Regions from separate parts of the Leuconostoc sp. LN180020 genome, predicted to be linked through region 2. Evidence: predicted binding sites of a transcription regulator. Region 2 holds the regulator's gene; the other holds the start of a gene.
The links. The regulator Rex, encoded in region 2, represses fermentation and respiration genes when NADH is low (regulators of the CRP and FNR family bind a similar motif). The targets are predictions, from matches to a motif close to TTGTGAANTANTTCACAA.
Positions count from the first base shown of each region.

Region 1 (4,443 bases), 360 kb from region 2:
TTATTGTGAATTTTGTAACTAATTTAAAAATAAATGGAGACATCAAGTCATGGGAAACAAGCAACAAAAAAATATTAACCAATCATCTGATTGGCGCCAAAAATTAGCAAGGTTAGACAATATTAAAATTAGTGGCATAGGCCTAGTTGCCTATATTATTATGGCTGTTCTATTAGTGGTAGCTATTCGGACGCACACTTTACCGAATAATATGATTGGCGCCATTTTAGCGCTAGTTGTTATGGGACATGTTTTTTACTATATCGGGGCCAAACTACCGATTTTCCGTTCATATTTAGGCGGTGGTTCAGTTTTTACCATTGTTACGGCAGCAGTTTTAGCTGCTTCTGGTATTATTCCACCCGATGTTGTTAAAACTGCATCCGGTTTTATTAACACATCCGATTTTCTAGATTTATATATTGTATCGTTAATTGGGTCATCTATTTTTAGAATGAATCGTAGTTTAATCTTAAAGGCAGCAGTTCGCTTTTTACCAGTGGCCTTTTTATCCATGGCAGTGACATTTTTTGGTGTAGGACTTGTTGGTTTGTTGATAGGTGAGGGCTTTAGTCATTCTGTATTGTATGTCGGGATGCCGATTATGGCTGGGGGTGTCGGTGCAGGTATTGTGCCCTTATCTGGTATTTATGCGCATGCATTTGGTCATCCAGCTAAAGTGATTTTATCGCAACTTTTTCCTGCCGTTATTTTTGGTAACTTGTTGGCTATCATTAGTGCGGGGTTAGTTTCTAAAATATTTATGACGAGTAAAAATAATGGGCATGGGGCCTTGTTGAAGACCAATGAAACTGAAACAAAGCAGGCAACAGAAGTATCATTAGACTATATGCAAATTGGTGTTGGTCTAACGATGTCAGTGGCATTCTTTGTATTGGGTACTTTGCTGAACAAGCTAGTGCCACAAGTGAATGCTTACGCTTTTGTTATCTTGACCATTGTGTTGATTAAATCGTTAGGTTTGTTGCCCAAGTATTACGAAGACTCTGTGATTATGTTTGGTCAATTGGTAGTTAAAAACATGACACATGCCTTGTTAGCGGGTGTCGGTTTGTCATTATTGAATATGAAGTTATTGATGGCAGCACTTTCTTGGCAGTTTGTGGTATTGTGTGTTTCAAGCATTATTATCATTTCATTATCAAGTGCAATTTTAGGTAAATTATTTGGTCTTTATCCAGTTGAAGCTGTGATTACGGCAGGATTAGCTAATAACAGTATGGGCGGTACAGGAAATGTTGCTGTTTTAGCAGCATCAGACCGTATGAATTTAATTGCGTTTGCACAAATGGGTAATCGAATTGGTGGGGCATTAATTTTGGTTGTCGCCGGTATTCTTGTGAGTTTTATGCACTAAAAAGTCTAAAGATTAGCATATTTTTAGGCTTTTTTTGTATACAGGCACAGAAAAACGATTATTCGGGCAATCCTTTTCACCTGAAGCGATAACAGCAAAGCAATTTACTAATAAGCATTATTATAATAACATTGGAGAACTAAGCAGCTATCAACCAGTTACCCTATGCAATTTTATTAAACAACTACCTAGGAACCGTATGATTCATCTAGATCGTGGTTGGTCCCATTTATCTGAGCTATTAGCTGTGCTAGATCATTTTCCCAACCAGCAACAGCAGTTTGTGATTAAAATAAAACCAAAAGCAGAACAGATAGCCACTTTGCGTCAGCACAGAATAAAGTATATGACGGTTGTGATTGTTAATCATGACAGTGAGTTGCAGTATATTCTCAATCACTTGACTGACGAGATTAATATCATTGGTATTGAATTAGTGGCTACTAATCTTTCAGATTCGCATGTACAGCTAGATGTCATTAAGCATATCAAGGCTTTGGGATTAACTGTAATGATTAATACGTTGACTTTAAATACTACCACGTCACTTTTTGGGACGCTAGATGATGATAACGCTATATTAGCATCGCCATTAGCATCGCCAGAAAATATTTGGCAGGAAGTTATGATAAATTATCAACCTAATATGATTAATACCGACTGGGCGCCATTATTAAGTCAGTATCGTCGGCAGTTAGAACATTAAAAACCTACCTTTTAATGGGCAGGTTTTTTTAGCTGTTTCCTGCAATAAAAGGAGCCATTTCCTTCATATTGTTTATTAATGCACAATTAATCACTTATTATAAAAGCGCTTACAAAACGCTTTATATAAGCTATTTAAGATAAATAAATAAAAAACTTGCTTTTTTCAAAGGGGTGTTATATACTTATATTGTTAATAAATGAGCAAACGATAAAAGGAGCATTAATTATGGTAGAAGCAACAACAAAGAAGCCAGTCAAAAAGGTTTTGACGCCCGAAGAAAAAGCGGTATTACAAACTCAGGCAGAAAAAATGACGGCAGAACTAGTTGAAAAGTCACAAAAAGCTTTAGCTGAGTTTTCAACATTCACGCAAGAACAAGTGGATAAAATTGTTGCAGCAATGGCATTAGCTGGATCAGAAAATTCATTGTTATTGGCTCACGAAGCACACGACGAAACTGGTCGTGGTGTTGTCGAAGATAAAGACACCAAGAATCGTTTTGCATCTGAATCAGTATATAACGCTATCAAATATGACAAGACCGTTGGTGTTATTAATGAAGATAAAATTCAAGGAAAGGTTGAATTAGCTGCGCCACTTGGTGTTTTAGCTGGTATTGTGCCAACAACTAACCCAACATCGACAACTATTTTCAAGTCAATGCTCACAGCGAAGACACGTAATACAATTATCTTTGCTTTCCATCCACAGGCACAGAAATCATCATCACATGCTGCACAAATTGTTTATGAAGCAGCCTTAAAGGCTGGTGCACCTGAAAACTTCATTCAATGGATTGAAAAGCCATCAATCTATGGCACAAGTGCGTTAATTCAAAATACGGGTATTGCATCAATCCTAGCAACTGGTGGCCCATCAATGGTTAATGCAGCCTTGAAATCAGGTAATCCATCAATGGGTGTTGGGGCAGGTAACGGTGCAGTTTATATTGACGGTACGGTAGATACTGATCGTGCTGTTTCAGATTTGTTGTTATCAAAGCGTTTTGATAATGGTATGATCTGTGCTACAGAAAACTCAGCAGTTATTCAAGCTTCAGTCTATGACGACGTGTTGCAAAAGTTGCAAGATCAAGGGGCTTACCTCGTACCTAAAAAAGATTACAAGAAAATCGCGGACTATGTTTTTAAGCCGAATGCTGAAGGTTTTGGTGTAGCAGGTCCTGTTGCCGGCATGTCAGGCCGTTGGATTGCAGAACAAGCTGGCGTTAAGATTCCTGAAGGCAAAGATGTTTTGCTGTTTGAATTGGATCAAAAGAACATTGGCGAGGCTTTATCATCAGAAAAGTTATCACCATTATTGTCAATTTACAAGGTCACAGAACGCCAAGAAGCAATCGATACAGTACAAGCATTGCTGAATTATCAAGGTGCAGGACATAACGCAGCGATTCAAATTGGCTCACAAGACGATCCGTTTATTAAGTCATATGCTGACGCCATTGGGGCATCACGTATTTTGGTTAACCAGCCAGACTCAATTGGCGGTGTTGGTGATATTTATACAGATGCCATGCGCCCATCATTAACGCTTGGTACCGGATCATGGGGGAAGAATTCATTGTCTCACAACTTGTCAACATACGATTTACTCAACATTAAAACTGTGGCACGTCGTCGTAATCGGCCACAATGGATTCGTTTGCCAAAGGAAGTTTACTATGAAGCAAACGCAATTACCTACCTGCAAGACTTACCATCAGTTAAGCGTGCCTTTATCGTCGCCGACCCTGGTATGGTAGAATTCGGCTTTGTTGGTAAGGTTTTGAGTCAACTTGAGCTTCGCCAAGAACAAGTTGAAACGAACATTTATGGATCAGTTAAGCCAGATCCAACATTGTCACAGGCTGTTGACATTGCCCGCCAAATGGCTGATTTTAAGCCCGATACAGTGATTTTACTTGGTGGTGGTTCAGCCTTAGATGCCGGTAAGATTGGTCGCTTCTTGTATGAATACTCAACGCGTCATGAGGGTATTTTATCAGATGAAGAAGGTATCAAAGAGTTATTCATGGAATTGCAACAAAAGTTCATGGATATTCGTAAGCGTATTGTTAAGTTCTATCATGCACGTTTGACACAAATGGTGGCGATTCCTACGACATCAGGAACTGGTTCAGAAGTGACACCATTTGCCGTTATCACAGATGACCACACTCATGTGAAGTACCCCTTGGCTGATTATGAATTGACGCCTGAAGTGGCTATTGTCGATCCTGAATTTGTCATGACAGTACCAAAGCGTACAGTAGCCTTTTCTGGGTTGGATGCTTTGTCACATGCCTTTGAATCATATGTATCAGTCATGGCTTCAGAGTTCACACGACCATGGGCAT
Region 1 covers NZ_CP039736.1:494,448-498,890, reverse strand. Annotated here, with positions in the region: gene FAZ25_RS02550 (2-hydroxycarboxylate transporter family protein) at 50-1,378, shown strand; gene FAZ25_RS02545 (glycerophosphodiester phosphodiesterase) at 1,413-2,084, shown strand; gene adhE (bifunctional acetaldehyde-CoA/alcohol dehydrogenase) at 2,313-4,443, shown strand, end outside.
Region 1: a site for Rex is predicted at 2,153-2,170, ahead of adhE (bifunctional acetaldehyde-CoA/alcohol dehydrogenase). Genes of this name have one in related genera too.

Region 2 (4,443 bases):
TATTGCAAATGCTGGATTTATTGGTGTGACGCAGATAATTGATGAAATCGAAATTGGCAGTTTGGCCGTTCATCCTGATTATCAACGGCGAGGTATAGCACAGCAGTTGTTAAATCAAGTCCTTAAGCAGCCAAAGGTCAAACGATTTCTATTAGAAGTTGATGAAACCAATATTTCAGCCATTCAATTATACGAAAAAAATGGTTTTCAGGCTTATTTTCGCCGTGAAAAATATTATAAAAACGGCCATGCAGCAATCATGATGGAAAGGAACATCTAACCGTGACAAAAATTATAGCTTTTGAATCAAGTGCCGACGAAACTAGTGTAGCGATTGTTGAAGATGGTCATATTGTACTTAGTAATGCGGTAGCTACACAAATTAATTCCCATCAACGCTTCGGTGGGATTGTGCCAGAAGTTGCTAGTCGCCATCATATTGAATGGATTACGCGTGTCTTAGATGATGCACTAGATGCAGCACAAGTTAGGCCTGAAGATTTAGATGGTGTAGCTGTGACTTATGGCCCAGGATTGGTTGGCTCGTTACTAGTTGGGCTGATGGGAGCCAAAACTTTCGCTCTGGCACATGATTTGCCAATCATACCGGTTAATCACTTGGCGGGTCATATTGCCGCTGCTAATTTCAATGTCCCAATTATTTATCCAGCGTTAGCATTGATGGTTTCCGGTGGCCATACTGAGCTAGTATTAATGACATCAGAAAATAATTTCGCTGTCTTAGGTGAGACTCGTGATGATGCGGCAGGTGAAAGTTTTGATAAAGTTGGTCGATTACTCAAACTCCCTTATCCAGCAGGTAAAACAATTGACGAAATGGCGCATAGGGGACAAGCAACCATTAAATTTCCAACTGCTATGGCACATGAAGATAACTATGATTTTAGTTTTTCTGGCTTAAAAAGTGCAGTTATTAACTATGTTCATCATGCTGAACAAAAGGGTGAAACAATCGATCATAACAATTTGGCGACAAGTTTTCAAAATGCTGTCGTTGATGCATTGATTGGTCGTACCAGAAAAGCCTTGAAGGATTATGACGTTAAAAGTTTTGTTTTGGCCGGTGGTGTAGCGGCCAATGGGCAGCTACGTGATGAGTTAGACGTATTATTATCACAATTCCCCAAGACGACCTTTATTCCAGTGCCACGAGAATACACAGGCGATAATGCGGCGATGATAGGTGCTGCTGGTTATTGGAACTTTAAACAACATATTTTTGCTGGATTAGATCTTAATACTAACCCTGGCTTAGATTTTGAATTATTAAATAAATAGTCACTTTGTGAATGAATCACTATCTTTTTTTGAAAAGCCTATTTATGTGATATAATAGTTATGCAAAAGTTCACAAGGTGAACATAGAGTGTGCTTTAATATTAAATAGAAAGTGACCACGTTCAGATGGTGACTTAAATGAATTGGAGAAATTATGACTCAACAACCAAAAATTCCACGTGCTACGGCAAAAAGATTGCCGATATACTTCCGTTACTTAACATTTTTACACGATGCGGGGACTGATCGCATTTCATCAGCAGAACTTAGTGATGCTATTAAATTTGATGCGGCAACAATACGTCGTGATTTTTCTTATTTTGGTGCACTTGGTAAGCGTGGTTATGGTTATGATGTGAAAGCACTATTAGATTTTTTTGCTAATGTTTTAGATCAAGACAGCTTAATTAATGTTGCTTTGATTGGCGCTGGTAATCTTGGACAAGCGCTCCTAAACTTTAACTTCCATCAATCTTCAAATATGCGTATTTCCGCTGCCTTTGACGTTGATGAAACTCGAGCTGGAACGATTATGGCTGGTGTGCCTATCTATGCCATGAGTGAGTTGACAGAACAGATTACAGCACAGCGCATTAATATTGCTATTTTAACTGTTCCACAAGGTGTCGCACAAGAGATTACTGATAAGCTTGTTGAAGCAGGGATTAAAGGTATTTTGAACTTTACACCACTGCGTGTGACTGTACCAAATAATGTGCGTGTGCAGAACGTTGATTTAACAAATGAATTGCAAACATTGGTTTATTTTATTGATAACTATGGTTCAATTACGACAGGGTTATAATTCAGATGGCTATTTTAGATTTAAATGATGCAGAGAAAGTTACCGCCTACCAAGAATTTGTTCGTCGTGATCCAAGAGGGCAGGTAACACAGGATCCGCTTTGGGGTGAATTAAAATCTAATTGGGGTCATGTCTACGTTTACCATGAGACTAATGGCCGTATTGATGCAGTTTTGTCAGTCTTAACGGTTGAAGCTGTTACTGGCAAGTTACTAGGCTATGCTGGTCGCGGGCCGATTGCGGACATCGACGATATTGATTTGATAAAGTCTATGATTGAAGAAGCTTTGACAGCTTTACCAGATAATGTATTTTTAATTCGGATGGACCCTGAAGTGCCTTACACACCAGCACGTAATACAGCTTATCAAAACGCAGGTTTTGTCACTCGTAATCGCGATATTACGCACATGCATGGCAATATACAACCACGAAAGAACGTTGTCTTATATTACGATGGTCGTGGTGAAGGCGCTAAACCAATTACCAATGAAGATGACTTGATGTTGCATTTTAAGCGTGATTATCGTAATCAAATTAGACGTGCAGCCAAGGATGGTGTGACAGTAACTTCTGGTGATAGCGAAGCCGATGTCCGGGCATTCTTTGAGACCTATGTGATGATGGCTACAGCTCAAAGTATTACACATCGTCCAATTGATTATTTCTTGCGTATGCAAAAACTATGGCAAGGGACAGGACTATTTAAGGTATTCTTAGCTCACTTTGAGGGCCATGTTGTTGCTAGTGGCATTGGCTTTAGTTATGGGGACGAAATTTGGTATATGTATGCTGGATCTGATCGTCGTTATGCCAAGCATTATGGGCCTTATGCAGTGCAGTGGCATATGTTACAATGGGGCTTGGCCCTGGGTAAAGTAGCCTACGATTTTGGTGGTGTGGGGGACTTTGTGCCAACAGATGGGCTATATAAATTTAAACATGGCTTTGCCTATCATGATCCGCATGCTGAATATATTGGTGAGCTTGATTGGGTTCTTGATGATAGTGCATATCAGATGTATCTTGAGCAATTTAGTTAAAAACCGCCAAAAGGCGGTTTTTAAAATTAATATGTTATAATTAATGAGTTATCTATGTTAAATTGAACAATACTGTATCACTACTTTCTGATACAATTTTGTTTGGCTTCGCATAGATTTTTATTCATTAACAAGTTTAATATGGCGTAATAGATTACGCATTAACATTTTTTAAAAGGTGGGAGACCAGTGAACATTAGGATGATTGCCTCTGATATGGATGGCACGTTTTTAACAGCTAATGACGAATATAGCCAAGGTCGTTTTGAGCGTATTTTGGATAATATGAAAGCGCGCGACATGCGTTTTGTCGCGGCTTCTGGGCGACAAGTTAAAAACTTACAAGAACTATTTGAACCAACAATTGGTAAAGGTTACGAAATTGACTTTGTTGGTTCAAATGGGGCTATGGTCGCGACGAGTCAAGAACAGCTATACGCTGTGCATTTATCACCAGCACAGCTATCAAAAGTGATTGCTTGGAATGCTAAAAACCCAGAATCAGCGGAAAATATTATTATTATGACTGGTGATCGGGCAACATATGTTTCTAATCATGCTACGGGGCCAGTAGCTGAGATGGTATTTCAATTTTATCCTAATGTTAAACAAGTTGAAAAGCTTATGGAGGTTGATGACCATATTTTAGAAATTACGTTTGTTTGGCCGAATGATGAAGTGCAACAACATGTTGCTGAATTACGAGAAATATTTGGTAGTGAACTTCATGCAACCGGTTCGGGATTTGGTTCGGTGGATGTGTTGGGTAAAGGTGTAGATAAGGCTGCCGGTTTGCAGGTGTTGCAGGATTATTATGATGTGTTAGACAGTGAAGTAATGACTTTTGGTGATAATGGGAACGATCTAGAGATGCTTCAAAAGTATCCTAATAGTTTTGTCATGCCAAATGCCAATTCATTCATGCTAACCGCAGTTCAAAACAAGGCTTTAAATACCAATGTCAATGATGGCGTATTGGAAACAATAGAACATTTTCTAGGTATATAATTAGTCAAAAAAAGTTAATGGTTAGCAAAAAAAATAAGGCGTCAAGCCTTATTTTTTTGGATCGGGGGACGCAAATCGATTAACAGCAATGGCTACAAAGACACCAATAAATGTATCAGCAATACGATCAATGACATAAAGCACAGTTGCCCCACTTGGAATGTTTAGTGAAATCATTAATAGTGCCGCTAGTGCACCAATGACACCGCTATTATAGTTAAAACCGTCTAAGAAAACAATGGCTACAACAACTAAAAAAGGTAAGAAAATCATTGACACCCATACTGC
Region 2 covers NZ_CP039736.1:850,858-855,300, forward strand. Annotated here, with positions in the region: gene rimI (ribosomal protein S18-alanine N-acetyltransferase) at 1-280, shown strand, start outside; gene tsaD (tRNA (adenosine(37)-N6)-threonylcarbamoyltransferase complex transferase subunit TsaD) at 283-1,299, shown strand; gene FAZ25_RS04535 (redox-sensing transcriptional repressor Rex) at 1,454-2,104, shown strand; gene FAZ25_RS04540 (peptidoglycan bridge formation glycyltransferase FemA/FemB family protein) at 2,110-3,147, shown strand; gene FAZ25_RS04545 (HAD-IIB family hydrolase) at 3,337-4,155, shown strand; gene FAZ25_RS04550 (aromatic acid exporter family protein) at 4,204-4,443, opposite strand, start outside.